Regions from separate parts of the Cytobacillus sp. FSL W7-1323 genome, predicted to be linked through region 3. Evidence: riboswitches for the same ligand, from Rfam matches in the RefSeq annotation. Region 3 holds a riboswitch; each other region holds the start of a gene.
The links. Region 3 has a riboswitch for S-adenosylmethionine ahead of MKX67_RS19660 (iron-containing alcohol dehydrogenase family protein). Riboswitches for the same ligand answer to the same signal wherever they lie in the genome.

Region 1 (8,206 bases), 2.1 Mb from region 3:
CGTACTTTTACCGCAACCACTTGTTCCTAAGATTCCAATGACTTCACCTTTTTCTACCTTTAAGTCAATATTTTTGAATCCCGTTGTTCCATTTGAAAAAGTTCTAGACACTCGCTCAATTGATAACAATCTTGCCACCTCCTACTTCTTGACGATCGTATCTTGCCAATGCAATGTTTTTGTCTCTAACCCTTTTAAAATGGCATCTGTTATTTTTCCTAATATGGCAAATAAGACGATACTAGAAATAATTAATTCCGGTGCATAAGTGTTTTGGCCATAAACAAGCAAGTAGCCAATACCTGTAGAAGCTCCCATTAATTCAGCTGCAACAACAAACATCCAACCAAGTCCCAATCCGCTTCTCAGCCCTACTAAAAAAGATGGCAAAGCTGCTGGTAAGATAATCTTACAAATTAATTGCCATGAGCTAAAATGATAGATTTTCCCCACTTCAATTAGTTTACGGTCAATTCCTTGAATGCCTGAAACGATATTTAGATAAACTGGGAAGAAAACACCGACAGCGATTAAAACCACCTTGGAAGGTTCCCCAATTCCCATCCAAAGAATAAATAATGGCACCCATGCCAATGAAGGTATGGAACGAAAAGCTTGGATCAGGGGATCTAATAAACTTTCAACTGTTGAAAAGTAGCCAACAGCGGCGCCGATAATTAAAGCTGCAGCAGTGCCAAATAAGAAACCAAGCACAAGGCGATATAATGTAATGCTCGTATGTGTCCATAAACTTCCATCTGTCGTCATTGTCATAAGTGATTGCAAAATGATTGATGGAGCCGGGAGTAAATGAGGAGGGAACACACCGATCCGACTCAAGTACTCCCATGCAAGAATAAGTAAGATTGGCACGATACTTCCAAGTAATACCCTTTGAATACTAGGGTTAATTTTTCTATGCTTCTCCTTACCCTCATTTACTTTGGGGATCGCTATGACTTCCTTCATATTCATTCTCCTTTACCAACCCTATTGAATGACCTCTGTTGAGAAATCTGGGTTTATTAATTCATCAACCACTTTACCTACGTCATCACTCTTAATAATGCCTTCTTCTTTTAAAACCTCACCAGCAGCATTTAATGCTTCTATTTGCACTTCACCAGGTATTGGTTCATTAAAGTCATTTCTCTCTAATTCTTTTTTCGCTACCTCTAGGGTGATTTGTGCTTCTTCTGCCAGTATCTCTGCCGCTTCTTCAGGATTTTCTAATACCCATGTACGAGCTTTTTCATAAAGCTCAATTACTTTTTTCACTTGTTCAGGATACTTCTCAGCAAATTCGCTTCTCACATTTAATGTGCCATAAGTGTTAAAATCGATATTTCGATAAATAAATTCTGTGTCTGCTTCAAGTTCTAATTTAGCCATATGGGGATCTAAACCAGCCCAAGCGTCTACTTGCCCTGTTGTTAATGCCGTTCCACCGTCAGCATGTTGCAAGTTAACGATTTCAACATCCGCTGATGTTAATCCGGCTTCATTTAATGAGCGCAGTAAAAAGATATATGGATCTGTTCCAATCGTTGCTGCTACTTTCTTTCCCTTCAAGTCTTCAACTGATTTGATAGCTGATTCTTTCGGTGCAACTAATGCCGTCCATTCTGGTTTTGAGTATATATAGACTGATTCAATTGGAGCACCATTTGCTTTTGCAATTAATGCCGCTGCACCTGCAGTTGAGCCAAAATCAACACTGCTACTATTAAGAAACTCAAGTGCCTTATTACTTCCTTGACTGAGGACAAACTCAACATCAATATCATCTTCGGCAAACGCTTCTTCTGCCCAGCCGAATTTCTTTAAAACTACACTTGTTGGAGAATAATAGGCATAGTCTAAAACAATTTTTTCTGGTTTTCCTTCGTCATTACTATCATCAGTGCTTGCCTCACTATCTCCGCAAGCACTAATGAATCCAATTGATAAAACGACAATTAAAAATACGAACCATTTTTTCATCGATGACTCTCCTCAATCTCGGTTTTAAATTTCACAAGCAAAGGTTACAATAGAACCTCTTAATCTCTGTGCCTCTTTATATGTGCAGCGATTTTGTACCACTTCAAGTCCGGCTTCTTTTGCTATTTCAACTGCTTTTGGTGAAATGACACCTTCTTGTAGCCAGAAAACTTTCGGTTGGATTTCTACTGCCTCTTTCGCCACTTCTATCGCAGCTTCAGGGCTTCTAAATACTTGCACAATATCAATGGTAAAAGGAATGGATTTTAAATTTGGATATGCCTGTTCACCTAATACTTCTGTTTCTCTTGGATTAACTGGCACGATTTGATAACCTAATCTTTGCATTTTTCTTGCTAAACGGTAACTTGGTCTAGCAGGATTTCCACTTAATCCAACAACAGCTATCCTTTTTGCTCTTTGCAGTTCTTTGCCATCCACATCTTCTTTTAATGAGGATGATTGTAATGCCCATCGAATAACACCTTCATCATTTACTGCTGTTTCTCCTTTTTGTTCTCCCTTCGAAGAAATACCAGTCGCTTCATAGAAGGCTTGATCTAAGTCATTGGTTAAATCTCTAACCGATTCAATCCCAACTGATAAACGTATGAGTTCCTCACTTACACCGCTTTTAATTAAATCTTCTGCACTTAACTGTTGATGTGTGGTTGAAGCCGGATGAATAATGAGTGACTTCGCATCACCTACATTGGCTACATGAGACCACAATGCAATTGTATCTATCACTTTTTTACCCGCATCTCGGCCACCTTTAATACCGAAGTTCACAATGGAACCGAAGCCAGTGTTTAAATATTTCTTCGCGAGTTCATGCGCTGGATGCTCTGCTAAACCTGGATATGCGACCCAATCGACAGCTGGATGAGCGTTTAAGAAATGGGCTATCTTCGCTGCATTTTCCGTATGTTTCTCTATACGTAAATGGAGTGTTTCCAATCCTTGGAGTAAAAGAAATGCACTATGTGGGCTTAAAGATGACCCAAAATCGCGCAGCAACTGAACACGAAGTTTTGTACTAAAAGCGAGTGTACCAAACTCATTCGCATAAACAATACCGTTATAACTTGGATCTGGCTGAGTAAAACCAGGAAACTTATCATGATTCCAATTAAATCGTCCGCCATCAACTACAAGTCCGCCAATTGTTGTTCCATGACCACCAATCCATTTTGTTGCCGAATGAATGACAATATCTGCTCCCCATTGGATTGGTTTGCAAAGATAAGGTGAAGCGAAAGTATTATCAATAATAAGGGGAATATCATTATCATGAGCAATATTTGCAACTGCCTCTACATCTAGGACATGAAGACTTGGGTTCCCAATAATCTCTCCATATAAAGCCTTAGTTTTTGGCGTAATCGCTTTACGGTAATTCTCAGGGTCAGATCCATCAACAAAATGAACTTTAATCCCATATTTCGGAAGTGTTATGGCAAAAAGATTATATGTTCCACCATAAAGGTTCGACGCTGCAACAATCTCATCACCCGCTTGGGCAATATTCATAATTGAAAGAGCTATAGCTGCCATTCCAGATGAAGTCGCTACTGCCGCTACCCCATCTTCTAATAAAGCAATACGTTTTTCTAATACATCTACCGTTGGATTACCGATTCGTGAATAGATATTTCCCGTCTCATCTAATGAAAATAGGCTTTGCGCATGGTCTGTATTATGAAAAACATATGAACTTGTTTGATAAATAGGAACTGCACGAGATCCCGTTGTCGGGTCTGGTGATTGACCTCCATGTAATAAAATCGTCTCATCATCATAAGTGTTAAATTGATTCGTCATTATATACTCTCCTCTACTTTTTAGTCGGATGATTAAAATAAATAACCCCCTCTTCATAAGAAGAGGGGGTTGCCTCATCTTATCTTCCAGACATTTACTGCCTGCAGGATTTAGCACCTTTTCAAGCAATTGCTTGAAGGTTGCCGGACTTCATAGGGCCTGATCCCTCCGTCACTCTCGATAAGAAATATTTTATTTTTTAAAGCGTTAATACTTTAATTACAAATAGAATTATATCCAAAAAATGATTTGTCGTCAATATGAAATCTGAATATATTTTATATTCCAATAAAATATTAGCTCTATCACATAAAAAGCCCTTCTACCTAGAAGAGGCAGAAGGGCTTTGAATTAACGAGCTCACCTTCTCCTTATCTTTGGATAATATCCTCTGAAATTAGCACCATACAAAAGATTGCTGGTTGCCGAGGCTTCTCTGGGTCAGTCCCTCCGCCTCTCTGGATAAGAAGTTCATATTTATTTGTTTAACATCATATACCCTTTTATAGGGAATCGTCAATAACATTTTGAAAATTTATTTATTTTCATCCTGGATAAGCGTCAAAAAATGATACAGTATCTTAGCTGTTAACCCCCATATCACATGACCTTTATAAGTATAAAAAATTTCTTGCATCCTCCGCGTTTGCCATTTATATTTTTCCCCATTAGGAATGAGATGATAGGGAAAGCTACTATTAGGCTCTGGCTTCATCTCAATATAATGAATAGATGGTCCCTCTTTCAAAAAATAAGCAAGTGGTACTGTGAAAATTTGATCCACTTCCTCTGGATTTAGCTTAAGATCACTGATGCTCTCTATTGTGCCTACAAACGGATAAATCACTGTATCATAAGGTGTCACTACATAATCAAGTTCTGAAAAAACAGAGACTTCTCCAATTGGGATACCTAACTCTTCACTGGTCTCCCTTTTTGCCGTCTCTATTAAATCCACATCGTCTTGATCCATTTTCCCCCCAGGAAAGCAAATTTCCCCTGGCTGTCTTCTCATAGATAAAGACCGTACTTCAAACAAAATATGTATTTCTCCATCTTTTTCTATTAGGGGAAGAAGAACAGCGAATTTAACCAATCTGGAGCTACCCAATATATCTGATTGACGATGCTGTATCTCTGATCTTATTTCTTCCAAATCCATGTTAATTACCTCCAAACCACACGACTTAAATCTTTATTTCACTTTCTGCAATCTATCAATCATCCCCATTGTGCAGACATTTAAATCTAAGCCTATTAGCTTCTTATCCTCTGCACTAAGTTCAACATCGTGCGCTGTTAATAAATAATGTTTTACTTGTTCCAACAATTCCGATTGTATGGCTTCTTGCATTTTTATTATGTCATTTCCTTGGAGAAAAACGTCATCTGCAACTGAAGTAAATATAGGTAACCAATAACGAATTTGAGTAAAAACATCCTTTGGTTCAGGGCCCTCACCATAATGCCCAAAAAAGATATGTTGTGGTTGAAGTGATTCGATTTTTTCAACAGAAGATAACATCGCCTCTGGATTAAATTGATTAGGAGAAGTCGATGGCAGAACTAATGGATAACCTTTTCTTGCTATGTTAGGATAAAATACGCCAATTGTATCGCCAGTAAAGAAGCCATTACTTTTCGAATCATGGATTGAAAAGTGGTGCTTTGCATGGCCAGGGGTATCATAGAAAGTTAACAAACGCCCACCGATATCCAATGATTGTCCCTCTTCCATCGCGACTAATCTCTTCTCATCAATTGGCACAATCGGATTAAATAGTTGATCAAAATCATCGCCATATACCATTCTAGCACCAGCAATTAATTTACTAGGGTCAGCTAAATGCCGTTTACCTCTTGGATGAACATATACTTTTGCTTCTGGACATTGTTCTAAGAACAAACCAGTTCCCCCAGCATGGTCTAAATGTACATGAGTGACAATAATATGCTTGATGTCTTCAAGGTTAATGTTCAATTCCTGCATTCCTTCTATAAGATGGGGAATCGAAGGACTAGCACTTGTTTCAATCACTGTTAATTCTTCAGCACCTAATATATACGCCCCCGTACGCTCAGGTGTTTGTAAATCCATTAAATCAATCAGTTTAATATCATTACCTAAATCTTGAATTTTGTGCAAAGGAAACCCCTCCATATTACTCTTTATGAAAATTATGACATAAGTAGATGTAGAGAGCTACTTAAAAGAATTACAGATAAAAGTGCTCAAATCTACATAGGGCTAAGTCAGTTGAGCAAAAAAAAACACAGCATCAATCGCTGTGATATAACTAAAAAGCTCGATTGCTTTGTTCTCATCATTTTTCAAAACCCTGCCTCCGAAACGCTCGTAAGTAAGCTATTACACTTCAGAACTTAGTTGCGAACCTTTCAAAACAGGCTCTCATTAAGCCAACTTTTCCTTCTGTTCTTGTTCTTTAAAAAAGCCTTTCATCGCATGGAATACATCAGCCTTCTGCTTTAAAATATAATAACGGAACAAATCATTTTTTATATTTTTGTATGCTGACATTAAAGTGGAATGGCGGTTATATTGATTCACTTCCCCGTAGCCAAACATACTTGATACTTTCATTAACTCTTCAACAAGTTTTACACATCTTGCATTATCTGAAGTTAAATTATCCCCATCTGAGAAATGGAATGGATATATATTATATCTGACTGGGTTATACTTTTGATCAATTAACTCCAATGCTTTACGATAAGCAGACGAACAGATTGTGCCGCCACTTTCTCCTTTAGAAAAGAAATCTTCTTCTGATACTACCTTTGCTTCTGTATGATGCGCAATAAATTCAATTTCTACCGTTTCATATTTCGTTCGTAAAAACCGAGTCATCCAAAAGAAGAAACTTCTCGCCATATATTTCTCCCAGATACCCATCGAACCACTTGTATCCATCATTGCTAGCACAACTGCTTTCGATTCAGGCTTCACGACTTCATTCCAAGTCTTGAACTTTAAGTCTTCTTGATAAATGGGGTGAAAAGCTGATTTCCCGTGCATCGCATTTCGCTTAAAAGCTGACATCATTGTTCTCTTTTTATCTATATTCCCCATAAGACCAGTTTTGCGAATATCATTAAATTCAATATTCTCAACGACAATTTGATCTTGTTCCTTTTTCTTTAAGTTCGGTAGCTCCAATTGTTTAAATAACGCTTCCTCAATTTCCATTAAAGAGACTTCTGCTTCAAAGTAATCCTCACCCGCTTGATCCCCTGCACCTTGCCCTTTACCTTGCCCTTTCTGACCTGACCCATCTCTCGCTACTACATCACCAACTTGACTATCGCCATCACCTTGACCGACATGCTTATTCTTATCATAATTGTAGCGAATTTTATATTCATCTAAGGAACGAATCGGTATTTTAACGACATCACGACCATTGGACATGACAATGTTTTCTTCTGTAATCAGGTCAGGTAAATTGTTTCTGATGGCATCCTGTACTTTTTCTTGATGGCGTTGTTGATCATCATGCCCTTTACGATGGAGGGACCAATCTTCCTGTGACACGACAAACTGATGGTTTTGATTTTTTTCGGTCATTCTCATTTGCCCTCCTTTTTTGTTTATAAAAAACTTTAAGGATTTTACGGAATTCATTCACATATCTCACCCAAAAACATACAATATGACGAGTGTCCATTGCTAACCTGAAAATATTTACTTATAGCTAGGTTCAAAAAATGTTGATTACTCTATCCTATGCTTTAAAACAGAATTATTTACATATTATTTAGACAATTATTAAAGTTGGGCGATTACTATCTATCATCCATCGTTCAACTAATACAAAATATGAATATAATGAAAAAAGCAATGGGGTCCATTGCTTTTTTCATTGTTTGTAGCTTTTATGATTTTTGCTTACCGACTTCCTGTTTAGGATCAGGTGTTTTTTGCATTTCTTTCAATTCTTCTTTCGATTTCATTTGTTCCATTTCTTTTCCAAGAGTTTCTATTTCTTCTTCATTGCTTGCCATTGAGCTATTTTCCGGTACTTTTTCTTCTTTTGACATTATTCGTCACCTCTATTGATTAAATACCCTATTTCTGTCTTTTTTAAACAATAGACTGGACGGTTTACCTATTTAATAGACTACCCACATAACGAAGTAAATCATTTGCAGATGTGGAATTATAGCCATGTTCATCAATAAGACGTGCGACTACTTCATTAATCTTCTTCAATTGTTGTTCATCCGGTGTTTTTGAAGAAGTTGTAATTTTGACGACATCCTTTAAGTCAGCAAATAATTTCTTTTGAATAGCTTCACGCAGGCGATCATGCGAATTATAATCAAATCGTTTACCTTTTCTAGCATAAGCACTAATACGAATGAGAATTTCTTCACGAAA
Region 2 (8,206 bases), 290 kb from region 3:
TGGAGTGCTTTTGTGTGACTCTTGTGATCCAAGGGACTCCATCTCCTTCCAAATCGTTTGAAAAATTTCTGCATTCATTGGGTGGTTTCTTGTATCGAATGGAGAGCATTCTCTTAATTCTTCAGGTATTTCAAATACTTTATGAATCTTACCAGGGCTTGGTGCGAATAAATAGATGCGATCGCTCATCGCAATTGCTTCGCCGATATCATGTGTCACAAGAATAGCTGTTTTTCCAAATGATTTTAATGTGTCAGATACAAGATTTTCTAAATGCAATTTTGTTTGATAATCGAGAGCGGAAAATGGTTCATCTAACATGAGAAGTTTAGGTTCGGTTGCCAGCGTCCTTACAAGTGCTACCCTTTGTCGCATGCCGCCTGATAATTGTTTTGGATACAATGACTCGACATCTGATAAGCCCATTTGTAATAATAAATCTTTTGCATAAGCTTTTCTTTCTTCATCTAAGTGATGATTGATCTTTAGACCCAAAAGAATATTTTCCTCAATGGTTTTCCAAGGGAATAGATAATCTTGTTGCAACATATATCCAATTTCACTTTTCAATGTAGCTACTTGTTTTCCTTCTAATTCTACACGGCCCTCCGTTGGTTGGAAAAGACCAGCAATGATAGATAACAAGGTTGTTTTGCCACATCCGCTCGGTCCTAAAAATGAAATGAATTCTCCTTCATTCACTTGAAGTGAGATATTAGAGAGAGCCGTCACTGCATTTGATTTCGTAAAGTAAGTATGATGAATATCTTGCACTTTTAAGAATGTCATCTTGCAGTCTCCTCTTTTTTTTTCTGGATGGTTGAGCGAACAGAATCATTCTATCCGCTCCACATAGTACTATTCTTTAATCACTTTCTCAGCAATGGATGTGTTGACAAGAGTTTCATAATCCACTCGAGCAGGCAGTTCACCTGCTTCATCCATAATATTTTGCAAGTTCTCCCATTCTTCTTTTTCTAAAATAGGATCGGTCGCAAAGGACCCTTGACTTTTATAACGATCAATTGACATGGTTAAAATTTCTAAATCTGTATTATCAAAGTATTTTGTAATGATTTTAGCTGTTTCTTCTGCTGAATGTTCATCTACCCATTGTTGCGCTTTATAGATGGCACGTGTAAATTTCTCTACTGTTTCTTCGTTTTCATTGATGAAGCTATCCTTTGTCATATATGCTGTATAAGGAAGATGGCCAGATTCTTCACCGAAGGAAGCGACGATATGTCCAATGCCTTCTTTTTCAAACACACTCGCAGTCGGTTCGAATAATTGTACAAACTCACCAGTACCAGATGAAAAGGCAGGAGCGATATTGGCAAAATCAATATTTTGAATTAGCTCTAAGTCAGCATGTGGATCAATATCATGTTTTTTTAACGTATACTCACCAGCCATTTGCGGCATGCCACCTTTTCTTTGCCCGAGGAAGGTACTCTTCTTTACCATATCCCAAGTGAAATCTTGGATATCTTCCCTTGCAACAAGGAAGGTGCCATCTGTTTGCGTCAGTTGGGCAAAATTTATGACAGGATCATTTGCTCCTTGCGCCTGAACATAAATGGATGTTTCAGAGCCAACAAGAGCAATATCAATACTATCGGATAATAGCGCAGTCATCGTTTTATCGCCGCCGGCAGTGGTGGTTAACGTAACATCCAAACCTTCCTCTTTAAAAAAACCTTTTTCAATTGCAACATATTGGGGAGCATAAAAAAGAGATCTTGTGACCTCACCGATACGTATTTTTGTCACATCCTCTTTTCCACAAGCTGCAAGAGGAATGAGTAGAACAGAAATACAGAGAAGCATGAAGCTCCATTTAAGCCATTTTTTCATTTGAGAACCTCCTCATTCAATGTTTCTTAGATTTTTGCATCTAAACTATCTTATGAGGGTGACAAATTTGTGTGATTGCCCATGTGAAATTTTTACTATATGTAAAGGAGGGAAAAGCATTGATAATCGATAAATGGCGGTTTCCATCTCCGCATCCTCAAGTGAAATTATCAATCATTACATACTTATCTAATGATCTAAAAATCAAAGGTCTATTAGCTGAACCAGAAAATAAAAACGTATCAGAAGGTTTTCTATATTTAAGAGGTGGGATTAAGAACGTCGGTAAAGTGCGCCCTAGTCGGATTGTACAGTTTGCCCTCCAAGGTTTCATTGTATTTGCGCCTTTTTATCAGGGCAATCAAGGAGGGGAGGGAAATGAAGATTTTGCAGGTGATGATCGTTATGACGCTTTTTCAGCTTTTCAACTTTTAGCAGAACACCCTCGGGTTAAAAGGGTACATGTCTTTGGGTTTTCTAGAGGAGGTGTAATGGCGTTATTAACAGCCTTACATATGCCTAAAGCGGCTTCAGTTGTTACGTGGGGTGGTGTTAGCGATATGTTCCTCACATATGAAGAAAGAGTGGACTTGCGTAAAATGATGAAACGAGTCATCGGTGGAACGCCTCATAAATACCCAGAAAGATATGAATATCGCACACCATTATATGAACTTAATCAACTGCAAGCAAATGTATTAATTATTCATGGTGTCTTAGATCATAATGTTTCTGTCGAGCATGCCTTCCGCTTAGAGAAGCGATTAAAAGAGTTAGGTAAACCTGTAGATACATGGTATTTCAAAGAATATACGCATTATTTTCCGCCAGCTATTAATAGACAAATTGTCCGTGATCTTGGGCGGTGGATGAAAGAACAATAAGCTTTATTGTATAGAGATTGTAAGATACAATAGTAATATAAAACTCGATGAACAAGGAGCAAAACAATTATGGGTATGCCTTTAGAATTAAATACAATGATCGTTACGAAAGGAAGAGAAGAGAGGCTAAATGAAAACCTTTTTACATTAACAAAAGAAGGATACCGCCTCTACCCACTAAATATTCCACTTGAAGTAAAGAAAACAAGAGACGGTGAAATCAGTGGAATGGGAAGCATCCAAAAGTTAGAAATGGAAAATGATTGTACGAAAATCTTTTATCAACTGATTTCGCTAAAAACTACAAATTAAAAATTGGCCCGACTGCTTTTGCAGTGTTGGGCTTATTTTGTATACAAATGTCTATTGAAACTTTGCATGAATATAAGTATTTATTAATCGGTGTCCATCAACAAAAGATCATCGTTTCTTAAGTTAGCAGCTAATTTGTAGACTCATAAAGGGCGAATATTGGATACATAGGAAAGATAGTGAGTGGTGGCTATATGAAACAAGCCGTCGATTGCAACTTGGTGAGATTAGCTAATCGATTGACTTAAGTTAATCGCACTTATTAGAAATCGAAGCCGGTTGAACCGGTATTTTGACCCTCAAAAATAAACAGTGAGTGATGAGTGAAGTGAAATTATTGAAACAAAAAACCTTCGAGTCGGATGCTCGAAGGTTTTTTTAATTAAGCGATAGGACCGCCTTTTTCAGCGATTTCACTAGAGATATTACCGAATTTCTTGAAGTTTTCACGGAATTCATTAGCAAGTTCTTTTGCTTTTACATTATATGCATCTTGGTCTGGCCAAGTTTTGTTAGGCAATAGTACTTCATCTGGAACACCAGTTACATGTTGAGGAATTTCTAAACCGAATACTTGGTCAGTTACTGTCTCAACAGAATTTAGTTCGCCTTCTAGAGCAGCTTCAACCATTGCTCGTGTATAAGCAAGCTTCATACGGCTTCCTACACCATATTCTCCACCAGTCCAACCAGTGTTTACTAGGAATACTTTCGCGTTATGCTCGTCAATTTTTTTACCAAGCATTTCTGCATACTGTTGAGCTGGTAATGGTAAGAATGGTGATCCAAAACAAGTGGAGAAAGTCGCTTGTGGTGAAGTAATACCACGCTCAGTACCAGCCAGCTTAGAAGTGTATCCACTTAGGAAGTGATACATTGCTTGTTCTTTATTCAATTTAGAGATTGGAGGTAATACACCAGAAGCATCAGCTGTTAAGAAGATAATAGTATTCGGGTGACCTGCAATACTCGGGTCAACAATATTGTCAATTGCTTGTAATTGGTAAGCCGCACGCGTGTTTTCCGTTAGCGTATTGTCCGCATAATCTGCTACGCGTGTTTCTTTGTCTAATACAACATTCTCAAGTACAGCGCCAAAACGGATGGCATCGAAAATTTGTGGTTCTTTTTCACGTGTAAGGTCGATACACTTCGCATAGCAGCCACCTTCAATGTTGAATACTCCATTTGGAGACCAGCCATGCTCATCATCACCGATTAAACGACGGTTGGGATCAGCTGATAATGTTGTTTTACCAGTTCCGGAAAGGCCAAAGAATAAAGCAACATCACCTTCGCGGCCAACATTGGCTGAACAGTGCATAGGGAGAATTCCATTTTCAGGAAGCATGTAGTTCATAACAGAGAAAATAGATTTTTTCATCTCACCAGCATACTCAGTACCACCAATAAGTACAATACGGCGTTCGAATGAAACGATGATAAAAGTTTCTGAAGCTGTACCGTCAACTGCTGGGTCTGCTTTGAAATTAGGTGCTGAAATAACTGTAAATTCAGATTCGTGATCTAATAAATCTTCTTCTGTAGGACGAATAAACAATTGGTGTGCAAAAAGGTTATGCCAAGCATATTCATTAATTACTTGGATTGGCATACGGTGTTTTTTATCCGCACCAGCAAATCCTTTGAATACGAAAACTTCTTCTTTCTCTTTTAAGAAAGCAATCACCTTGTTGTATAAGTTATTGAAGACTGCTTCAGAAATTGGTTGGTTCACACTTCCCCAGTCAATTTTATCTTTAGAGCTTGCTTCTTCAACAGTATATTTGTCTTTAGGTGAACGACCTGTATACTTACCTGTTGTCGCGCGAATTGCACCAGTAGATGTAAGAACACCTTCGTTTCTGTTTAATACTTTTTCAACTAGTTGCGGCACAGATAATTGAACTTGGATGTTTTCGCCTTTTAGTAAATCATTTAACTCAGTTATCGATACAGAATTCATCTGATGAATACCTTCCTTTATATAATATTATTTAAGAGATATGCATCTCAGTCGCTATTTGTGATTATTTCTTCAAAAATAGTATAACACATTTATTCATTCAGTCTATACTATATAAATCATTTTTATATAATTAATGAAATTGTCACAAATACAGGCAGTATTCATTATAAATAGCTTTTGCAAATTTAAAAAGGATAATCAGCAAATTTAATGTAATTTTTATATATATTAAGGAAAAAGAACGGTATGATCTTAACTAAAATTATCCGTTATCAAAACTAAAGTTTATAGAGTCGGATATGACAATTTTTACATTGAATTGTTAATGAAAAACATTTGACTATATTCCATGTGTAAGTTATGATGAATCCTTGAACGGATACTCTCTTATCCCGAGCTGGTGGAGGGACAGGCCCTATGAAACCCAGCAACCTGCCAACTACATTTTCATGAGCAAAGGTGCTAACCTGATGCAAGGATTTATTACTCACTATCCTTGAACGATAAGAGTGAAAGGCGCGAATCATTTTGCTTCAACCTTTTCACTAAATCAGAGAAGAGGTTTTTTTTCATGCTTTTTAACATGATGTTGGCGAATACGAGGAGCGGCTTTTGGAATGTACTATTTATGTATGGGAAAAAGACCAACCATTTTATTCTCAATATTCCAAGTTAGCGCATAGGTTATTAAGGGTATGAGATAAACATTGGCCCATAAATAATGAAGATTCAAATAAGGGAATGAGTTCCGTATCAAAAATAAAGACTATAATAAAGTCTTATTGATTCGATAAATAAGGAGGAAGTCAGATGTCAACAAAACGTAGATTGTTTACTTCTGAATCAGTAACTGAAGGTCATCCGGATAAGATCAGTGACCAAATATCTGATGCAATATTAGATGCTATTTTATCACAGGACCCAAATGCGAGGGTTGCTGCGGAAACGTCTGTTACTACAGGTCTTGTATTGGTTGCAGGAGAAATCACTACATCCACATATGTAGATATTCCAAAAATCGTTCGTGAAACCATTAAGGAAATTGGTTATACACGTGCAAAATATGGCTTTGACTCTGAAACATGTGCTGTATTAACTTCTATTGATGAACAGTCAGCTGATATTGCTATGGGTGTAGACCAAGCATTAGAAGCGCGTGAAGGACAGATGACTGATGCAGAAATTGAAGCCATTGGTGCTGGAGATCAAGGTTTAATGTTTGGCTTTGCATGTAATGAAACAAAAGAGCTTATGCCATTACCTATTTCATTAGCTCATAAACTTTCTCGCCGTTTAGCTGAAGTAAGAAAAGAGGAAATCTTACCTTACCTTCGCCCAGATGGTAAAACACAAGTAACAGTAGAATATGATGAAAACAACAAACCTGTACGTATTGATACAATTGTTATCTCTACGCAGCACCATCCAGAAATTAGTTTAGAGCAAATTCAACGCAATTTAAAAGAGCATGTAATTAACCCAGTTGTTCCTACTGAATTAATTGATGAAAACACAAAATACTTCATCAACCCAACAGGTCGCTTCGTTATTGGTGGACCTCAAGGTGATGCTGGCTTAACTGGTAGAAAAATTATCGTTGACACATACGGCGGTTATGCACGTCACGGTGGTGGTGCATTCTCTGGTAAGGATGCAACGAAAGTTGACCGTTCAGCTGCTTACGCAGCTCGCTATGTAGCAAAGAATATCGTTGCTGCTGGACTAGCTGACAAAGCGGAAGTACAATTAGCATATGCAATTGGTGTTGCTCAGCCGGTATCCATCAGTATTGATACATTTGGAACTGGAGTAGTATCTGAGGATGTTTTAGTTAAAGTTGTTAGAAACAATTTTGACCTCCGTCCTGCTGGCATTATCAAAATGCTTGATTTACGCCGTCCGATTTACAAGCAAACAGCCGCTTATGGACATTTTGGTCGTACAGATATTGATTTACCTTGGGAGCGCACAGATAAAGCGGAAGAATTGCGTAAGGAAGCTTTAAAATAAATTAGAAAATTATGGCTGTAGAAAACTCCTTTAATGAGTTTTCTACAGTTTTTTTATGTGGAAAAGGGGCTATCGTTAAATTTTAATAAACGTACAATTGAGCCAAAGCGATTAGCTCGTACTTCAAGAAGTGGAATAGCCAAAGATAGAAGAGTAAAAGTCGTTTTTTTAGATATTACAGTAGCAAATAAATATAATATTTTAAGCCCCCTAATAATGGACAAAAACCCTTAAGGAAACGATTTCATATAAAATTAAAATAATTGTCATCTTTTCGTCTTAAATTGAGGGTAAAGAATAAACATCCTTAAGTATATGAAGAAGTAAACATGAACATACTGCCTAGCATAAATCATTCCATTTTTTTTTCGAAAGGTGAAACTTTTTAAAATAACTTATCGTCTATACAAGGTATGGGAAAAAATACAAACTAGATGAAATAAAAAGTAGGTGACGTACATAATGTGTGGTTTTATTGGTTGTATACATGATCAAGCACAAAAAGTACAAGAAGCAGATAAGCAATTTGAGAATATGAATAACATTATTACTCATCGTGGACCAGATGATTCAGGATATTATCGTGCAGACCATATCCAATTTGGCTTCCGTCGATTAAGTATTATAGACATTGAAAGTGGTCATCAACCACTGACTTATGACAATGGTAAATACTGGATTATTTTTAATGGAGAAGTTTATAACTATGTTGAACTACGTGAGGAATTAATCAATAAAGGACTAACTTTTGAAACTAATTCGGATACTGAAGTGATTATTGCTTTGTACAGTTATTACAAGGAGAAGGCGGCAGAAAAGCTGAGAGGTATGTTTTCCTTCGTTATTTGGGATAAAGAAAAGCAAGAAGTTTTTGGAGCGAGAGATCCTTTTGGAATCAAACCATTCTATTATTTTGAAGATGGTGAAACCACTTATTTTGCCTCTGAAAAGAAAAGTATCCTGTTGGCATTAAAAAACGATGTCATTAATTATGATGCTTTGCAGTATTATATGACTTATCAATTTGTACCTGAACCGATGACAATGTCGGTGGGTATAAAGAAACTTGAGCCAGGTCATTATTTCAAGAAGAAAATCGGTGGATCTATGCATATCCAGCGTTATTGGAAAGCACATTTCCAACCTGTACAAAAAGAAGAATCTCAGTTTATTA
Region 3 (8,206 bases):
AAGTCACCAAGTCCTCCGCCGCCAACGAGTCCCGCCATTGCTGTAGCACCAATTAATCCAATTGTTGCAATCGTGAGTCCAAGAACGATTGAAGAGCGAGATTCTCTAACAAGTACATTCCATATAATATGTCTTGTTTTAATTCCCATTGCTTCATAGGCTTCGACTACGCCACGGTCAACCTCAAGTAATGCTGATTCAATTAAGCGCGCAATATATGGAGCAGTATAAATAACAAGTGGGACAATTACGCCTTTTACACCAATCGATGTACCGACAATAAATTTGGTAAACGGTAGAATGAAAAATAATAAGATGATAAAAGGTACGGAACGAATGACGTTAATCACTACGTTGAGCACATTATATACAAATTTATTATCTAGGGCTTTACCTGGTCTAGTCAAAACAAGGAGAATCCCTAATGGTAGCCCGATCAGAATGGAAATAGCGAGAGAGATACCAACCATTTGGAAGGTTTGTATCGTTGATTCCCATAAATCAGCACCCCATGCATCAAGAAATTCGTTGATGGCGTTCATTGAGTGTCACTCCTTCCACATGGACTTGTTTCTCTTGTAAAAATTGTATGGCTTTGTTAATTTCTGCTGTATCGCCTTTAAAATGGACAAGCAACTGTCCGAATGCTTCATCTTTTAATCTTGTAATATTACCAGATAAGATATTAGGGAAAATATCATATTTTTTCGTTACTAATGCAAGTGCAGGATCACCTGATGATTCACCAAAGAAAGATAATGTTGCCACTTGGCCACTTTCACTTAATTCCTCTAATAGATCATCGGGGATATCATGTGAAAATAAGCTATTAACGAATCTTTTTGTTGTACTGTGTTGAGGAGAGGTAAAGATATCCTTCGTTCGTCCCTCTTCAATAATTTCCCCATTTTCCATAACGGCCACACAATCGCAAATCCTTTGGATAACATTCATCTCATGTGTAATAAGGAGAATCGTAATCCCTAATTCTTTATTGATTTTTAATAGCAAATCAAGAATTGCCTCTGTTGTATTTGGATCTAAGGCGCTTGTTGCTTCATCGCTGAGTAATACTTCTGGTTCATGCGATAATGCACGTGCAATAGCAACCCTTTGCTTTTGGCCACCAGATAACTCAGCTGGATAAGCATTTTGTTTTTCACTTAAACCGACAATCTCTAAATATTTATTAACGCGGCTCTTTACTTCTTTCTTATCTAATCCTGTTAGTTTAAGAGGGATAGCAATATTATCATAAACTGTTGCTGTTTTTAATAAGTTAAACCCTTGAAAAATCATGCCGATATGACTTCTTGCTTCACGGAGTTTTCCTGGTGTCAGCGTGGTTAAATCCACCCCATTGACTTTTACAGAACCACTATCAGGTTTTTCAAGTAAGTTCACACAGCGAATTAATGTACTTTTACCAGCGCCGCTGTATCCGATAACCCCGTAGATTTCTCCTTGATTCACTGATAGTGAGACATCCTTTAATGCATGGATGCTTCCTTGTTTTCCTGTAAAGGTTTTGGTTATATTCTTAAGCTCTATCATGATTTGATGCTCCCTCCGTAACGCTCATTTTTAATCATTTTACCAAGAGACGATAACTGATCCGTCAAATTCCTCTTCAACAAACTTTTCAATTTCTTCACTGCGGTAGATATCAGCTAATTTTTCAAGAATTTCATCATCTTTATTCTCCGTACGGACAGCAGCGTGGTTTACGTAAGGTGAATCCTTAGGCTCGATAAAGATAGCGTCTTTAGAAGGGACAAAACCAGCTTCAATTGCAAAGTTCGTGTTAATAGCTGCAGCGTCAAGCTCTTCTAGCTGACGAGCGATTTGAGCAGAGTCAAGTTCAATAAATTCATAGTTACCATTGTTTTTTTCAATATCACGAACTGTTGAATTAATACCTGTTTCAGGATCTAATTCGATTAATCCCGCTTTTTCAAATAGTAATAGAGCTCGGCCACTATTTGTTGGGTCACTCGGAAGACCGATTTTTGCGCCATCTTTTAATTCAGCTACATCTTTTACATTGAGTGCATAGATGCCCATCGGGAATGAAACGGTATCAAAAGATTTAACTAAATCTAAATTTCTATCTTCTTTAAATGCATTAAAATAAGGCTCTGTTTGAAAAATGTTTAAGTCAATCTCTTTTTCAGCTAATGCGACATTTGGCATCACATAATCAGTAAATACTTGTGATTTAATGTTGATATCTTCTTCTTTAGCTAATTCAATTACTTTTTCTAAGATTTGCTCATGTGGACCTGCAGTGACACCAATGACTAATTCTTCATCGTCATATAATCCTTCTGTAGAGTTGCTGGCTTCATCACTACCACATGCAGCTAAGCCTGTTAAAGATAATAAGAATGTTCCAGTTAGTAACCATTTTTTCATGATGTTTGAACTCCTTTTTGTTCATTTTGTTTTTCTAATAATCGAAGTGCTTGTAAAACAGAATGTTCACTTATCTCGTTTTTCATAAAGTGAATAGATTCAGTTGGGCGTATCGCCTTTTTTACAATTGTCTTCATTAATTGCTCATCATTCACATCAATAGTTAGACTAGAGAGACTACTTGGCAATTGCCAGCTCTCATAAAACGGGAGAAGGTAATCAACTTCTGTCCATTTTTCTTCAATGGCCAATTGACCAAGAATCCCGTAAGCGACTAATTCCCCATGAAGAAAATCTTGGGCTGCATCCGCTACGGTTAGTCCATTATGAAACGAATGGGCACCAGCGATTCGTCCTGCTTTTTCGCCGAATCCACCGACCATACCCCCAGTCATGATAATCGTTTCAATCACACGGATAAGTGCTTTTGAGGTTTCGTTTTTGGCTACTGATTGTAGTGCGGCTTCACCATCATTAAGCAATGTATCTCGGCAAATTTTAGCTGAAAATTGCGAAACTTGTTTAGGTACAGGAAGTGTTTCTTCAGGGTAAAAACTTTCAATTAGAGCTTCAGCTTCATAAAACTTGGCTAATGTATCCCCAATTCCTGCTTTTAAATAAGTAATAGGCGCTTTAGCAATAATTTCAGGTTCAACCAATACGAGGGTTGTCGCAATAGGGAACTCGGTATAATGAGTAAAGCTGCCTTCTTCATTATAAAAAACACTTAATGGTGTCCATGCGGCACAGGTAGCTGCGATTGTTGGTATAAGAATGGATTGAACAGATGCTTCAATCGCAACTGCTTTTGTTATATCTAATGCTGTCCCACCACCAATACCTATTACGCCATTAGCACCATCATTTGTTATTATTTCTTGGATGTCATGGACCTTTTTTAAGGTAGTGTGACCATCTATATAATGAAGGTGAACGTTGTTATCTATTACTTCCTTGGGCAAGTAGGGTTGCACGGCTTGCCAAGCTTTTTTACCGGTTATTATATGGTATTTGGAAACAGAAATATCTTTAAGTAGGTCGGGGAGTTCTGTTAGAATGCCTGAACCTAATAAATAATGTCCTGGAGCCCCTTTTACGATTGTTGCAGTCATTTCCTCTCCTCGTTTCTCTTTGGATGTGATGATAAAAACAAAAATGCCTCTCATCATGAGAGGCATAAATATACTAGAATAGTAGTGACCTCTCTCATATATCAAAATACCAAAAAGTATTTTGCAGGATTTAGCACCTGTTCATATGGGTATATGAATGGTTGCCGGGCGTCGCAGGGCCAGTCCCTCAGCCGCTCTTTATAAGAGAAAATGCTTTATTAAATTATATTCATAATATTATCTATTACATGAAAAGTCAATAACATAATTGAAATTAATCATTAAACTAGTGATGGTGTTCTACTTGTGGGGTGTTTTCTTCAATCGGATGAATTGAGTTCTTCGCTTCTTGATGAATTCCCGATGCGCAGATAATGGCGATGCTTAATAAGAATGTTAGATAGAAGGGCACAGGTCGATTTTTCAATGCTTCCTTTAATGAATGTTTTTTGTGCATGAGAAGCATCATGGCAAAAATACTAATTAAATAAATCAGATCCATGCTAATGATCATAAATGTAACTTCACTGGGTACCAACATAATGCCTAGCATTGCCCCCATCATACTTCCCATGAGACTTGACGCTTGAGCTTCAACGAGTCCGTTTGTTTTAAACGGTAGTCCTATAAAAATGGCAATGACAGCGCTAATGAGAATTGATAATACAGTTGCTTTAGCCATTTCTGGTAACCACACAGATATAATCAAACCGATTGTTAAGCTACTCGTCATACCAACCACCATGGGAATACATTTAGAATATTTTGTAGCTATTTCTTTCTTTTTTCTAACGGCACTAATCAAGAAAAAGAAACTGTAGCCGACAACTAGAAAAAGACTGAACAAAGCAAGCATATACAAATTACCCTCCTTTGGATGCTCATAAAATACCTCGATGCCTCCTTTCATATATATTTTGTATCGTAGTGATTATGTCAGTGCAATGATAAGAAACTTTTTATACTGTTCATTCGTAAATGAATAAAGCAATATTTTCAAACTAAGAAAAGTGGTAGTCTTGGTTTATAAGTTTTCATTCAGAACAGTTTTATAAAAAAAGGAGTTTTTATATGGGGGAAGAAATAAAGATTAGACTGATACATATAAATGATGCAAGAGATATTCATGAAATGCATAGGCAAGATTCTATTATTCAACAAACAATGGCCTTATCATCGGGGAGATTAAAAGATATTGAAGATTATATTGAAGGACTTACATAAGAAGACCATGTATTTGTTGCAGAATGTAACGGTCATGTTCGAGGGATAGCTTCCTTAGAAGAGAGAAGTGGAAAGTTAAGATATAGCGGGAATGTGTCCATCTCTATTAATGAAGAAGTACAAGGAAGAGGGATTGGCAAGACGCTTCTTGAGCGAATAGTAAAGCTTGCCGATGTAGAGTTAGGACTCATCAGATTAGTGTTAGATGTATGTGCAGATAATATAAGTGCGATTGCATTATATGAAATGTTTAACGAGGCTTTGTCTAGCTCCGGACGCCATCGGCTCGAGGTCATAAGCCAATCCGGCAAAAAGGTTAAAAAACAACCTTTCTGCCGGCTCGTCTTATGCTTGTCACCGATAAGCGGGCGCCCTGCGCTTTTCTAATTTATAGATGTTATTATTATGGGAAGAATTAAAGAGAACCTTTAAATAGAAGCGATTTAATGTTAAAATTTCACTTCCTGCACGTTAATTAAATCATAACTAAAGGAGAACAGCTGCTTTGAATCACTTAATAATGGAACAACTAAAAACCTATTTTAAAGGAATCAACCCAGATGATTTAGTTATGGAGCAGATGGAATTTGAAGAAAATGTGTATGATATCCTGTTGGAAGATTGGGGAGAGTCAATTGGCTCGGTTCGTATGGATGAATTAGGTGTGGCAGAGTTTTTCATTTATACGGATGAACTAGATGAAATTCCAGGGGAAATGAGTAAGTTTGATATGATCATGCAAGCAGAGCAGTTTATAGAAAGGTTCTATGATTCGACTTTCAGGCATGGGTTATATTTGTCAGCATACATTGACTTAGGTGAATATCATATGATTTTATATAATCGCAAAGATGAGCGGTTGAATAAGGAACTCCCTCATTCTGGAATTAGTTTTACAATGCTTAGTAATGGGGTATTAAGTGCAGTCGAAAGAGAAAGCATGGATTTTGAACTTGTCTATCCCAAAACACTGATTACGAATGAAGAAGCGAAGCGGATTTATTTAAATCATTTAAGAATTCTACCTGTTATTGCAAAGTATGATAATGACATATTTGTCAATGGTGATGATGAGTATCACTATGTTTATCAGTTGGAGGATTTTATTCTTGGTGTACACACAAATGGGGGAATACTTACCTCGGATTCGTTTGGTGTTGGCAAAACGCTGATGACATCCTTACCCGATTTGGCTGAATTTATAGATATTTATACATTGGCGGGAATGACGGAAGACCATATGCTTGTAGCTGAAGCAAAAACGAAAAGTGGTAGACTAGAGGTATGGAGTAAGTTACCTAAAAAATCTTTACGGGTGAGTGAGGAAGATTTATTAGATGATGAATTAGATATCCCTGGTGCGATAAAATTTGTATTCAATGCGGATGGAAGACTGCTTAAATTAATGGGCTTAGATGATTCTGAAACGTTTGTTTCTGGACATGTTAATTCGAAAGTGGCGCTTTTAACTGCTACATCAGTGTTACAAGCAGTTTGTGATAACCCTCATGATTATTTTAAACTGCAACAATTAGACAATAATGCAATAAGTCAAAAACCCGCAAACGGCATATACGATTTTACGTTTATTCGACAAGAAAGGGGCGTTCAAGTAGCTGATGCTTTGGTTCATATTCAAATAGACGATACAGGCTTGGTGAAATATGTAGATGTAGATAGTGAGGTACTCCAAGACTTCTCAAAGGTATCATTTGTCGCAAGCCTTACATTTAAAGCGGCAACAGAAATGATTAAGGAAAAGCTTTTTATGGAATTAAGCTGGGGAAAGAATATAGAGAAGCATCAATACACATTAACTTATTTACCGACCTATCCACTTACTACTGGTCATATTAAAATGATTGATATGAATACAGGGGAACCGTGGGTTATTGACACGAGTTGTATGGATCAATATTAAAACGAATACTGCCTTTTATGCTGAATAATGTATAAAGGCATTTTTTAATTAAGTGGCTAATACAAAGATACAAGGCTAAAGGTCTTGAAAATCGAGTTTAATATATTTTTAATTGGGTAAAAGGTGTAAGGGATTTGTCGAACGGTTGTGTATTCTGTCAGACAAAGAATAATAAATAAAATTTGTCTTAAACTATAACAAAGGTTTTTAGAGGCAGATTAAAGTGAAGTAGAAAAGATTTTTGGGAAAGGAACAATCTATGAAGAGAGTATCGAATGTTTTTTGGATAACTGTAGTAATTGTATTTATTTTTGTCGCTTTAGGTGTAGCGATTCCTAGTGTGTTCGAAAGGATAACAGCTAATTTACAAGATTTATTAACAAATGGTTTTGGATGGTATTACCTTATTTTGGTAACGATCATTGTCGTATTTTGTCTATTTCTCATTTTTAGTCCTATTGGCTCGATTAAATTAGGGAAACAGGATTCTAAACCGGAATTCTCTACTATCTCTTGGTTTGCGATGTTGTTTAGTGCTGGTATGGGCATCGGGCTTGTATTCTGGGGAGCGGCAGAACCGGTATCTCATTATGTCACACCTCCACTGGCGAACGGAGAGACAGATGAAGCGTTTAGAGAATCTTTACGATATACTTTCTTTCATTGGGGCATACATGCATGGGCTATATATGGACTTGTCGCTTTAGTATTAGCCTATTTTCAATTTAGAAAAGATGAACCGGGTTTAATCTCAGCCACATTAAAGCCTCTTTTTGGAAAAGCGATGGACGGTTTTTGGGGTACACTAATTGATGTATTGGCTGTATTTGCAACAGTTGTAGGGGTAGCAACGACCTTAGGGTTTGGTGCAGCACAAATTAATGGAGGATTAACGTATTTATTCGGGATCCCTGACAGTTTTATAGTACAAGTAATCATCGTTGCGATTGTCACAGTATTATTTATGCTTTCAGCGTGGTCAGGCTTGAGTAAAGGCATTCAATATTTAAGTAATGTAAATATGGTTTTAGCAGTAATATTGGTACTGCTTGTCTTTGTTTTAGGTCCAACAGTACTTATTTTAAATATGTTCACAGATACGATAGGTGGTTACATACAAAATATAATGCGAATGAGTTTTAGTATTTCACCACTGAATGAGGACCATCGATCATGGATAAATGATTGGACTATATTTTACTGGGCATGGTGGATTTCATGGTCTCCATTTGTCGGAATTTTTATCGCTCGTGTTTCAAAAGGTAGAACAATAAGAGAGTTTATCTCAGGTGTACTATTAGCTCCAGCGTTAGTTAGTCTTTTCTGGTTTGCGGTATTTGGTACATCAGCCGTGGACGTTCAAAGAAGTGGAGCGGTTGATTTAAGTCAATTTCCAACGGAACAAGTACTATTTGGTGTTTTCAGTGAGTTTCCAGGGTCTATGGTGATTTCGATTATTGCTATTCTATTGGTAGCCATTTTTTTCATTACTTCAGCAGATTCGGCCACATTTGTGCTAGGTATGCAAACAACT
Region 4 (8,206 bases), 1.8 Mb from region 3:
ATCTTAAAAGAAATACAATTTTAACATAACATTTACCATTTTACAGAAAAAAAGCTATCGCCCATAGACAGACAAGACGGCTTTTTGTTATAGTATATTAGTTACCATTGATAACTATTTTAAATGAGGTGAATATTATTATTGCTAGCCAAAGGTTCTTTCATCACTTTATGATGCTTTATCGCCCTTTTGAGAATAGACTAAACAGCTTATTAACGAAACATCAATTACAACGGGCACAGTGGACAATCCTTTATTATCTCTACCATTTTGGTCCAACAACTTTAGTAGAGATTGCTGCGTATCAAGGTGTTGAAAAGCCAACAGTCACGAGGACAATAAATCAGCTTGAGGAATATGGATATGTAGAAAAAATCCCAAGCATGGATAAACGTGAAAAGAAAATGAAAATAACGAACGAAGGTGAGCACATATACAAAAAAATCCGCATTCCGATTGATCAATTCGAAATGGAAATATTAGAGGGAATCACACCTGAAGAACAAGAAGAATGTATTCGTATTTTTGATAGTATTAAAAGCAATTTGTAAGGAGGAAGAAAAAGAAAATGAGTTCAACAAAAGAAAAATTATGGACCAAGGACTTTATCACCGTTTCTTCCGTAAACTTTTTTCTAACATTAGTGTTTTATTTATTAATGGTTACAATTGCCGTGTATGCCGTTGAAGCACATCACGCAACCGCCAGCCAAGCTGGCTTAGTTACTGGCATATTTATTATAGGAACATTGGTAGGAAGATTGTTTATAGGTAAATATATTGATCGTATTGGACGGAAGAAGACTTTAATCATTGGCTTACTATTATTTAGTTTATCAACAAGTCTTTATTTTATTGAAATTGATGTCAATTTCTTACTTATTACCCGCTTTATCCACGGTTTAACATTAGGGATGGCAAGTACAGCAAGTGGTACAATTGTCGCTTCAGTTATTCCGCAAACAAGGAAAGGTGAAGGAATCGGCTATTTTAGTATGAGTAATACTTTAGCGACGGCAATAGGACCTTTTATCGGTATGTTAATGAGTCAATACACAACTTTTCATACGATTTTCATTTTTTGTTTGATTCTTGGTATTATTGGCCTACTTATCGGGTTAACGGTGAATGTGAAAGAGTTAACTGAAGATCAGAAAGCTCAATTTCAATCATCTGGTTTTCAATTATCTAGCTTTATTGAACCAAAGGCACTTCCAATTGCACTCGTCACATTAACAGTCGCATTTTGTTATTCAAGCGTCTTGTCTTTTATTAACTTTTATGCAATTGAAAAGGACTTAGTAAGTGCTGCTAGCTTTTTCTTCTTTGTCTATGCCATTGCTGTCTTACTATCCCGCCCTTTCACTGGTAGGTTAATGGACAGCAAAGGGGCAAATTATGTGATGTATCCAGCGTTCATTTTATTTGGCGTAGGTCTATTCTTACTTAGTAATTCAGCAAATGGTGTTATGCTATTAGTGGCGGGGGCTTTGATTGGCTTAGGCTTTGGTAATATGCAGTCTTGTACACAAGCGATTGCGGTCAAATTAACGCCACCCCATCGCATGGGGCTAGCTACTTCTACCTTCTTTATCTTTCTCGATGGTGGTTTAGGTTTTGGACCCTATTTATTAGGTTTACTGATTCCTATTACAGGCTACAGTATGTTATACATTTACATGGGGATTGTGTCGATTGCTTCAATTATTCTTTACTTTTTAGTTTATGGACGAATCGAACACACTGGGAGTAAACAGACACATCAAACAGCATCAATGTAAAATTAAGGTATGCTATAATTAAAGAAGAGACTCCAAGTAATGGAAGTCTCTTCTTTCTAATTAAAATGGTTTATTCGGTTCATATGTCGGTTGTTGATTCTTCACTTCATATTCATAACTTTTCTCCATTGCTGCTTGTACTTCTTCTGACTGTTCTAATTCTGTATCCATTTGATTGTATTGTTGAGCTTCATTTTGAGCAGCAATAATTTTCTCATCCACTTGATTATCATACTTTTTTTCCATTGCATTCACTCCCCTTTTATAAGATGTCTCGCCTATTTTCCCCCTCAAAAAAACGATTTATACAAAATAATAAAAAGGAGACTGTTCCATGAAGGAATTAATTAAAAACCATCTCCCGCATCTTCAGGAAATACAGATTGAAAGCAATCATTCTGGTTGGGATCATCATATTTATATTGTCAATCAAACATATGTCATCCGAATACCAAAAACAAAACAAGTATTAGTGAAAATAAAAAAGGAAATAAAGCTACTTCACCAGCTCTCATATCTTTCTTCCATTATTGAAATACCAAATTATCTTCCATTTTATAATAAAGACGGACAAATGATTGGTGTTTTTTACCACTTCATTAAAGGACAAGCATTATCTCATTCATTGATTACTCCTCCTTTATATGAAGCCAAGCGGCTAGGAACATTTCTTACAGAATTACATCGTCTGGATATAGATGAAGCAAAGAAATGTAACATAGAAGAACTACATAGTGAAAATTATTGGGCGCAATTACATCAAGCCCTGATTAAAAAAATATTTCCGTTCTTAAAAGACGCAGAAAAAGAAGAAATTGATAAAATGTTTTTAGCGGTGTCAAAATTTAAAGAAGCAAAAGTGGTGATTCATGGTGATCTAACAAGTGCCAATATCCTTTATCATCCAAGCAAAAAGGAAATATCAGGAATTATAGACTTTACAGATACGCAAATAGGGGACCCGGCGTTTGACTTTGCAGGGCTATATTGGGATTTCGGAGATCAATTCACCAAAGAAGCTCTCGCATCTTATCAAACAAAATTCAATAAAGATGAAATGTATAGAAGAGTCACTTCCTTTTACGGCTTACAACCAATATTTCACAAATGGTTGAAAAACGTCAATGACCAGGATGAAAAAGTTGTTCGACAATCCATAAGTACAGGAATGACCAAAATACAAATTATGCACAGATAAGTTTAACAGTATTCTACAACTATTATTAGAAACCGGACAAATCCATATAATTTTGTCCGGTTTCTTGCTTATTATTACTTCGTTATTCCATCCACGCTGGCTTTCCAAATCCTTGAAACTCTTCGTCGATAATTTTTTCAAATTCTGCAGACTCAACCACTTCTTTTAAGTCTTTCGCATATTGTTTATCTTCAAAGTCTGCTTTAACTGCAACCACGTTGCGATAATCATCAAGCATATTTTCTAGTGCTAATGCACTTAATAAGTCCATATCGGCTGCCAACGCAAAGTTACCAGGAACTGCAGCAAGATCCACCCCCTCAAGAGATCTTGGTAATTGTCCTGCTTCAATCGGTTGAAAAACTAAATTCTTTTTATTCTCCTTCACATCTTTTTCAGATACTGTTAGTGGATCGGCGTTTTCATCAATCGTAATTAGACCTTCGTCATTTAACGTATTTAAAGCGCGTGCTGCATTCGTTGGGTCATTTGGAATAGCAATGGTTGCACCGTCTTTAATCTCATCAATTGAATTAAACACATTCGAGTAAATCCCCATTGGGGCTGTTGGTACAATAATTAATGGTGCTAAGTCCATGTTATTTTCTTTCTCGAAATTCTCCAAGTAAATTGTATGTTGGAAAAGGTTAGCTTGTATATCATCTTCATTTAAAGCTTTGTTAGGTTGGATATAATCGCTAAACTCTACGACAGTTACTTTATATCCTTTTTCCTCTAGACCAGGTACAATAGCTTTTTTCAACATATCACTATAAGGACCGGCAGTAGCACCAATTTTTAGTTCTTTCGTTTCATCCACCTTTTCTCCACTCGTGTCTGAACCTCCGCCACATGCTGTTAGTAAACAAACAGTTGCAATGAATAAAACAATTAGCCACTTTCTCATTATGTTTCCTCCCCATAGCTGTAACCAGAATTTTAACCAATAAAAAAAGCCACTATTCATCATCTGAAAGAGGCATTGGTTTTATTCCGCCTTATCTTTCAGAATGAATGGATATCATTCTGCAGGAATTGGCACCTTCCCAATATTGGGGGTTGCCGGACGTCATAGGGCCTAGTCCCTCAGTCTCTCTGGATAAGCTTTTCATTTAATTTTTATGATATGATATTACTACTCTCTTTTATTTTTGTCAATGTTCGAAATAATGCTACATCCAATCTCCCAAGAAAATGGGTTTAGTGATCCAACTACCTTTCCTTTATTCTTTTAAAACAAAAAAGGAAATCGAATATTTCCTTTTATATAAAATTAACTGGACAATTTGTCTTTTTGGTTATAAAATGCGTTCGTATATAGATTAAATGAATGAAGGTGGATTAAAATGGAATTATCGCATCGTTTGAAGCAATTACCTCAACAATTTTTTGCTTCCCTTGTTCAAAAAGTTGCTGCTGCAAAACTTGAAGGCAGAGATGTTATTAACCTAGGACAAGGCAATCCCGACCAGCCAACACCTGCACATATTGTACAATCACTTCAGCAAGCTGCAGAAGACCCAATGACACATAAATATTCTCCTTTTAGAGGAATTAATGAATTAAAGAAGGCCGCCGCTTCCTTTTATGCGCGTGAATATGGGGTAGAAATTGAGCCTGAAAAAGAAGTAGCTATCCTTTTTGGCGCAAAAGCAGGTTTAGTAGAAATTCCATTATGCCTACTCAATGAGGGAGATTTAATGCTCTTACCAGATCCAGGTTACCCTGATTATGAATCTGGTGCGGTTTTGGCAAATGTAAAATACGAAACCTTTCCTTTAAAAGAAGCAAATCAGTTTCTACCTGATTACTCGCAATTTACAGAAAAACAAAAAAAGGATGCCCGCCTACTATTTTTGAATTATCCTAATAATCCAACAGGCGCGACAGCTGATTCCACATTTTTTGAAGAAACTGTTGCTTTTGCTAAGGAAAACAACATTACCATCTTGCATGATTTTGCTTATGGTGCTATCGGCTTTGATGGAAAGAAACCTGAAAGTTTCTTAGCCACAGCCGGAGCGAAAGACGTTGGTATTGAAATGTATACATTATCAAAAACATATAATATGGCTGGGTGGAGAATTGGATTTGCAGTTGGAAATGAACAAATCATTGAAGCCATCAACCTTCTTCAAGACCATATGTATGTAAGCTTATTCCCTGCGATTCAAAAAGCTGCAGCCGATGCATTAAATGGGGATCAAACAAGTGTAGACGAACTTGTTGCTCGATATGAGAGACGTAGAAATGCATTCATGAACGCTTGTGAAAAGGTTGGCTGGCACGGCAAGTCTCCTTCAGGATCGTTTTTTGCTTGGATGCCAGTGCCTGAAGGATACAATAGTGAAGAATTTGCTGACTACTTACTGGAAAAAGCTGATGTAGCTGTTGCCGCAGGAAAAGGCTTTGGGACCTTTGGAGAAGGTTATGTTCGGGTGGGATTACTTGTCGATGAAGAACGATTAATTGAGGCAGTAGAAAGAATTGGCCAACTCAAATTATTTTAATATAAGAGGTATGGCAGCCACAAACCTAGCCCATAGAAACATGTATAACTTATGTTCCTATGGGCTAGGTTGTGTAACTTGGAGGCTTTTATGAACGAACTAAAGCTTCATATTCTCTTCCTTTTAAATTCGCATTCCCGTTACAAGGTATCATCTTCATTGTTACATATGTCTTTACTTAGTTTTTTCGGAACGTATCGTTATCCGACAATCTTTTCTTTTAACAAAGCCAACCTATAAACACATGTACAAACATATACATTATCCAAGTAGGCTCTCAGTTTAATAAATGTTCATATAGCATGATCATTTATCACTGATTGAAGAAAACTTTGTAACGATTGTTCCGTATGAACAACATTTCTTAATTGATAAGGCTGAAGTGCTTTTGCTAGACTCGGATTTATACCAATGAGTCTCACTTCTCCTCCTGTCATTAGAAGAATGCTCTTGATTAAAAGCTCTAAGCCGCTCGTTCCCTCTTTATATACTTTAGCAACCGCTGTTAAATCAATCAGTATCCACCTGTAATCATGATCTGACAGACGGGCAAGCGTTTGCTCCATAATCGTTGTAAATTTATCGCCCGTCATATCGCCAAACAAAGGAATATAACAGATCTCTTTTGTTAAAGAGATAAAAGGACCTGATAATTCATCCAACCTTTGCAATGTTTTTTCTAATGTTTCCTTCTGCTCATAAAGCTCAAAATCTGTCTTTGCTAATCTGTTTTGTAGGGCCTGTAATTTCTCCATTAATGGTTCATTATCATCATCTTTGAATAAAAATTGCATGGACGCATTACCTTGAAAATCCCAACTGATATGAATATCAAATAGTGCTATCGGTATACTTCTTGTTTTTAAATTAGCTTCAAATCTCATACTCTTTTCTGGTATGGCAGCTACCCTTTCAAACTTAGAGATACTCCCTTCATCAACTATACTTTTAATCATACCTTCTGATAAATCAAAGACTTCATCCGCTTTAGATGTATAGCTAATGATTTCACCATTCTTATTAGCTAGTATATACGGTATCGGCAAATGTAGATCAATTAATCGCATTTTTCCTCCCCTCCGTATTAAAAGCAGTGATCCATTTATCTACAGCATATAAGTTTGAAATAATTTCCGGCTTAATAGCGGTAAAAGAAGCTAAATCATATAAATTTGTCAATCTTCCACCTAATAAAATCCTAGGTTTCTTTGGTAAATAAGAAAAAGCTTCCATATATTCCGTAAGTGCCGGTAAATGGGTAGCAATCGAAACTGATAAGCCAATTACATCTGGTTTCCAATCCTTCGCAGCCTGCAATGCATATTGTACAGGTAAATTTGCTCCTAAAAACTTGGTTCTCCATCCATTCTCTGCAAATATACTGGCTACCATCTTTAATCCCAAATAATGCTGCTCTCCTGATAAACAAAGAAACATGGCGGTCGGTGCATCCTTAACAGGTTTAAACTTGTGCTTTGCAGCTAATCTTGAAAGAATGAAATCGCAAACTCCAGATGCCAAATGTTCATCTGCAACTGTTATCTCAAAATTTTCCCATTTAAGACCAATATTAACCATAGCTGGTGTAATAATATCTTGATAAATTTCTACATTAGTCAAATAATCGAATCGCTCAATATATTCCCAAGCATCAGCAACAGCTCCAGATAAAAGGATTTCTGCTAGATCTTCTCCTCTCGTCACTGTGCCTCGCCTCCTTGAACATCTCTTAAAATAGACACAGCCTCTCCTAACAAACCAATATATGCAGAACTAATTTCACTTTCTACCACCGTACATTTCTCTAATTCCTCTTCTAAAAAAAGAAAATTATCAATCAAGGTTTGCGTCGTCATACCATATTTAATTAAGATACCTCTTAACCAAAGGGCATAGTCAGTGAAAATCTTTGACGTATTTAATTCCATTGCCGTCTTTAAATAATCTAAGTGATGCATATTATCAATAAATGTTTGATTTCTCCCACGTTCACCATATCGTTCAATTAATGTAGGGTCTTCTCGAAATATCCTTTTTGTTACTTCTTCTGCGATTATTTCATATTTACTCACTTTACCACAACCTTATATTGCGACACTTTTGGAATGACTGCTGCTAATTCTTTATCTGGATACTTCTTTTCAAGATCATGAATTCGTTGAAAATCTTTACTTCTTACCCAGCGTAAATAATCTTCCTTTGTTTCAAAAATTAATTGTACTGTCAATTCTCCTTTACGTTTATCATTCTGAAGCAACATAAAGTCGACGAACCCATCTGCTTTATCGACTAAACGTGAACGATTCTTATATATTTCAATCACTTCATCTGCTTTACTTTCATTTACATCAAAAGTTGAGAATACGGTATACATAACTTCCCCCTACACATTTGGACTTGTGTTACTTCTCCATTCCATTACAATGGTTGGAATACTAAATCCGAAAATGGAATCATTCATTTTTCCTACTTGTTTAAATCCTTTTGAATGATAAAAATCCAAAGCAGAATCATTTCGCATCACAACAGAAACCGTAATTTTATTGACATCATAAAAATATTCAAACATCGCTTTTAGTAGGGCTGTACCAATACCTCGGCGGTGAAAACTCGGCAATATATATAAAGCACCTAATTCTATTTCTTTCTTAATATTTATTAATGAAAAATGAACGAAACCAATAACTTCTCCTTCTTCTTCAGCAACCAATAAAACCG

Region 1: linked by a shared signal. The riboswitch ahead of MKX67_RS07370 (PLP-dependent aspartate aminotransferase family protein) and the one ahead of MKX67_RS19660 (iron-containing alcohol dehydrogenase family protein) in region 3 are both predicted to bind S-adenosylmethionine.
Region 2: linked by a shared signal. The riboswitch ahead of metK (methionine adenosyltransferase) and the one ahead of MKX67_RS19660 (iron-containing alcohol dehydrogenase family protein) in region 3 are both predicted to bind S-adenosylmethionine.
Region 4: linked by a shared signal. The riboswitch ahead of MKX67_RS05440 (MetQ/NlpA family ABC transporter substrate-binding protein) and the one ahead of MKX67_RS19660 (iron-containing alcohol dehydrogenase family protein) in region 3 are both predicted to bind S-adenosylmethionine.

What each region holds. Positions count from the first base shown of each region.
Region 1 is NZ_CP151998.1:1,410,046-1,418,251, reverse strand. It holds gene MKX67_RS07385 (ABC transporter ATP-binding protein) at 1-129, opposite strand, end outside; gene MKX67_RS07380 (ABC transporter permease) at 142-969, opposite strand; gene MKX67_RS07375 (aliphatic sulfonate ABC transporter substrate-binding protein) at 991-1,983, opposite strand; gene MKX67_RS07370 (PLP-dependent aspartate aminotransferase family protein) at 2,008-3,807, opposite strand; SAM riboswitch class I at 3,884-3,994, opposite strand; SAM riboswitch class I at 4,176-4,276, opposite strand; gene MKX67_RS07365 (CoA pyrophosphatase) at 4,343-4,969, opposite strand; gene MKX67_RS07360 (MBL fold metallo-hydrolase) at 5,003-5,953, opposite strand; gene yhbH (sporulation protein YhbH) at 6,221-7,393, opposite strand; gene MKX67_RS07350 (hypothetical protein) at 7,702-7,866, opposite strand; gene MKX67_RS07345 (PrkA family serine protein kinase) at 7,931-8,206, opposite strand, start outside.
Region 2 is NZ_CP151998.1:3,565,944-3,574,149, reverse strand. It holds gene MKX67_RS17925 (ABC transporter ATP-binding protein) at 1-789, opposite strand, end outside; gene MKX67_RS17930 (ABC transporter permease) at 1-32, opposite strand, end outside; gene MKX67_RS17920 (ABC transporter substrate-binding protein) at 859-1,857, opposite strand; gene MKX67_RS17915 (prolyl oligopeptidase family serine peptidase) at 1,977-2,741, shown strand; gene MKX67_RS17910 (DUF2584 domain-containing protein) at 2,811-3,053, shown strand; gene pckA (phosphoenolpyruvate carboxykinase (ATP)) at 3,436-5,019, opposite strand; SAM riboswitch class I at 5,407-5,532, shown strand; gene metK (methionine adenosyltransferase) at 5,833-7,032, shown strand; gene asnB (asparagine synthase (glutamine-hydrolyzing)) at 7,495-8,206, shown strand, end outside.
Region 3 is NZ_CP151998.1:3,852,076-3,860,281, reverse strand. It holds gene MKX67_RS19675 (methionine ABC transporter permease) at 1-542, opposite strand, end outside; gene MKX67_RS19670 (methionine ABC transporter ATP-binding protein) at 517-1,554, opposite strand; gene MKX67_RS19665 (MetQ/NlpA family ABC transporter substrate-binding protein) at 1,594-2,415, opposite strand; gene MKX67_RS19660 (iron-containing alcohol dehydrogenase family protein) at 2,412-3,527, opposite strand; SAM riboswitch class I at 3,619-3,734, opposite strand; gene MKX67_RS19655 (hypothetical protein) at 3,814-4,383, opposite strand; gene MKX67_RS19650 (hypothetical protein) at 4,599-4,751, shown strand; gene MKX67_RS19645 (hypothetical protein) at 5,257-6,672, shown strand; gene MKX67_RS19640 (BCCT family transporter) at 6,932-8,206, shown strand, end outside.
Region 4 is NZ_CP151998.1:1,038,632-1,046,837, reverse strand. It holds gene MKX67_RS05460 (MarR family transcriptional regulator) at 108-551, shown strand; gene MKX67_RS05455 (MFS transporter) at 569-1,780, shown strand; gene MKX67_RS05450 (hypothetical protein) at 1,841-2,026, opposite strand; gene MKX67_RS05445 (aminoglycoside phosphotransferase family protein) at 2,115-2,978, shown strand; gene MKX67_RS05440 (MetQ/NlpA family ABC transporter substrate-binding protein) at 3,061-3,885, opposite strand; SAM riboswitch class I at 3,974-4,084, opposite strand; gene MKX67_RS05435 (pyridoxal phosphate-dependent aminotransferase) at 4,325-5,488, shown strand; gene MKX67_RS05430 (STAS domain-containing protein) at 5,782-6,555, opposite strand; gene MKX67_RS05425 (cobalamin-dependent protein) at 6,542-7,192, opposite strand; gene MKX67_RS05420 (hypothetical protein) at 7,189-7,560, opposite strand; gene MKX67_RS05415 (antibiotic biosynthesis monooxygenase) at 7,557-7,862, opposite strand; gene MKX67_RS05410 (GNAT family N-acetyltransferase) at 7,872-8,206, opposite strand, start outside.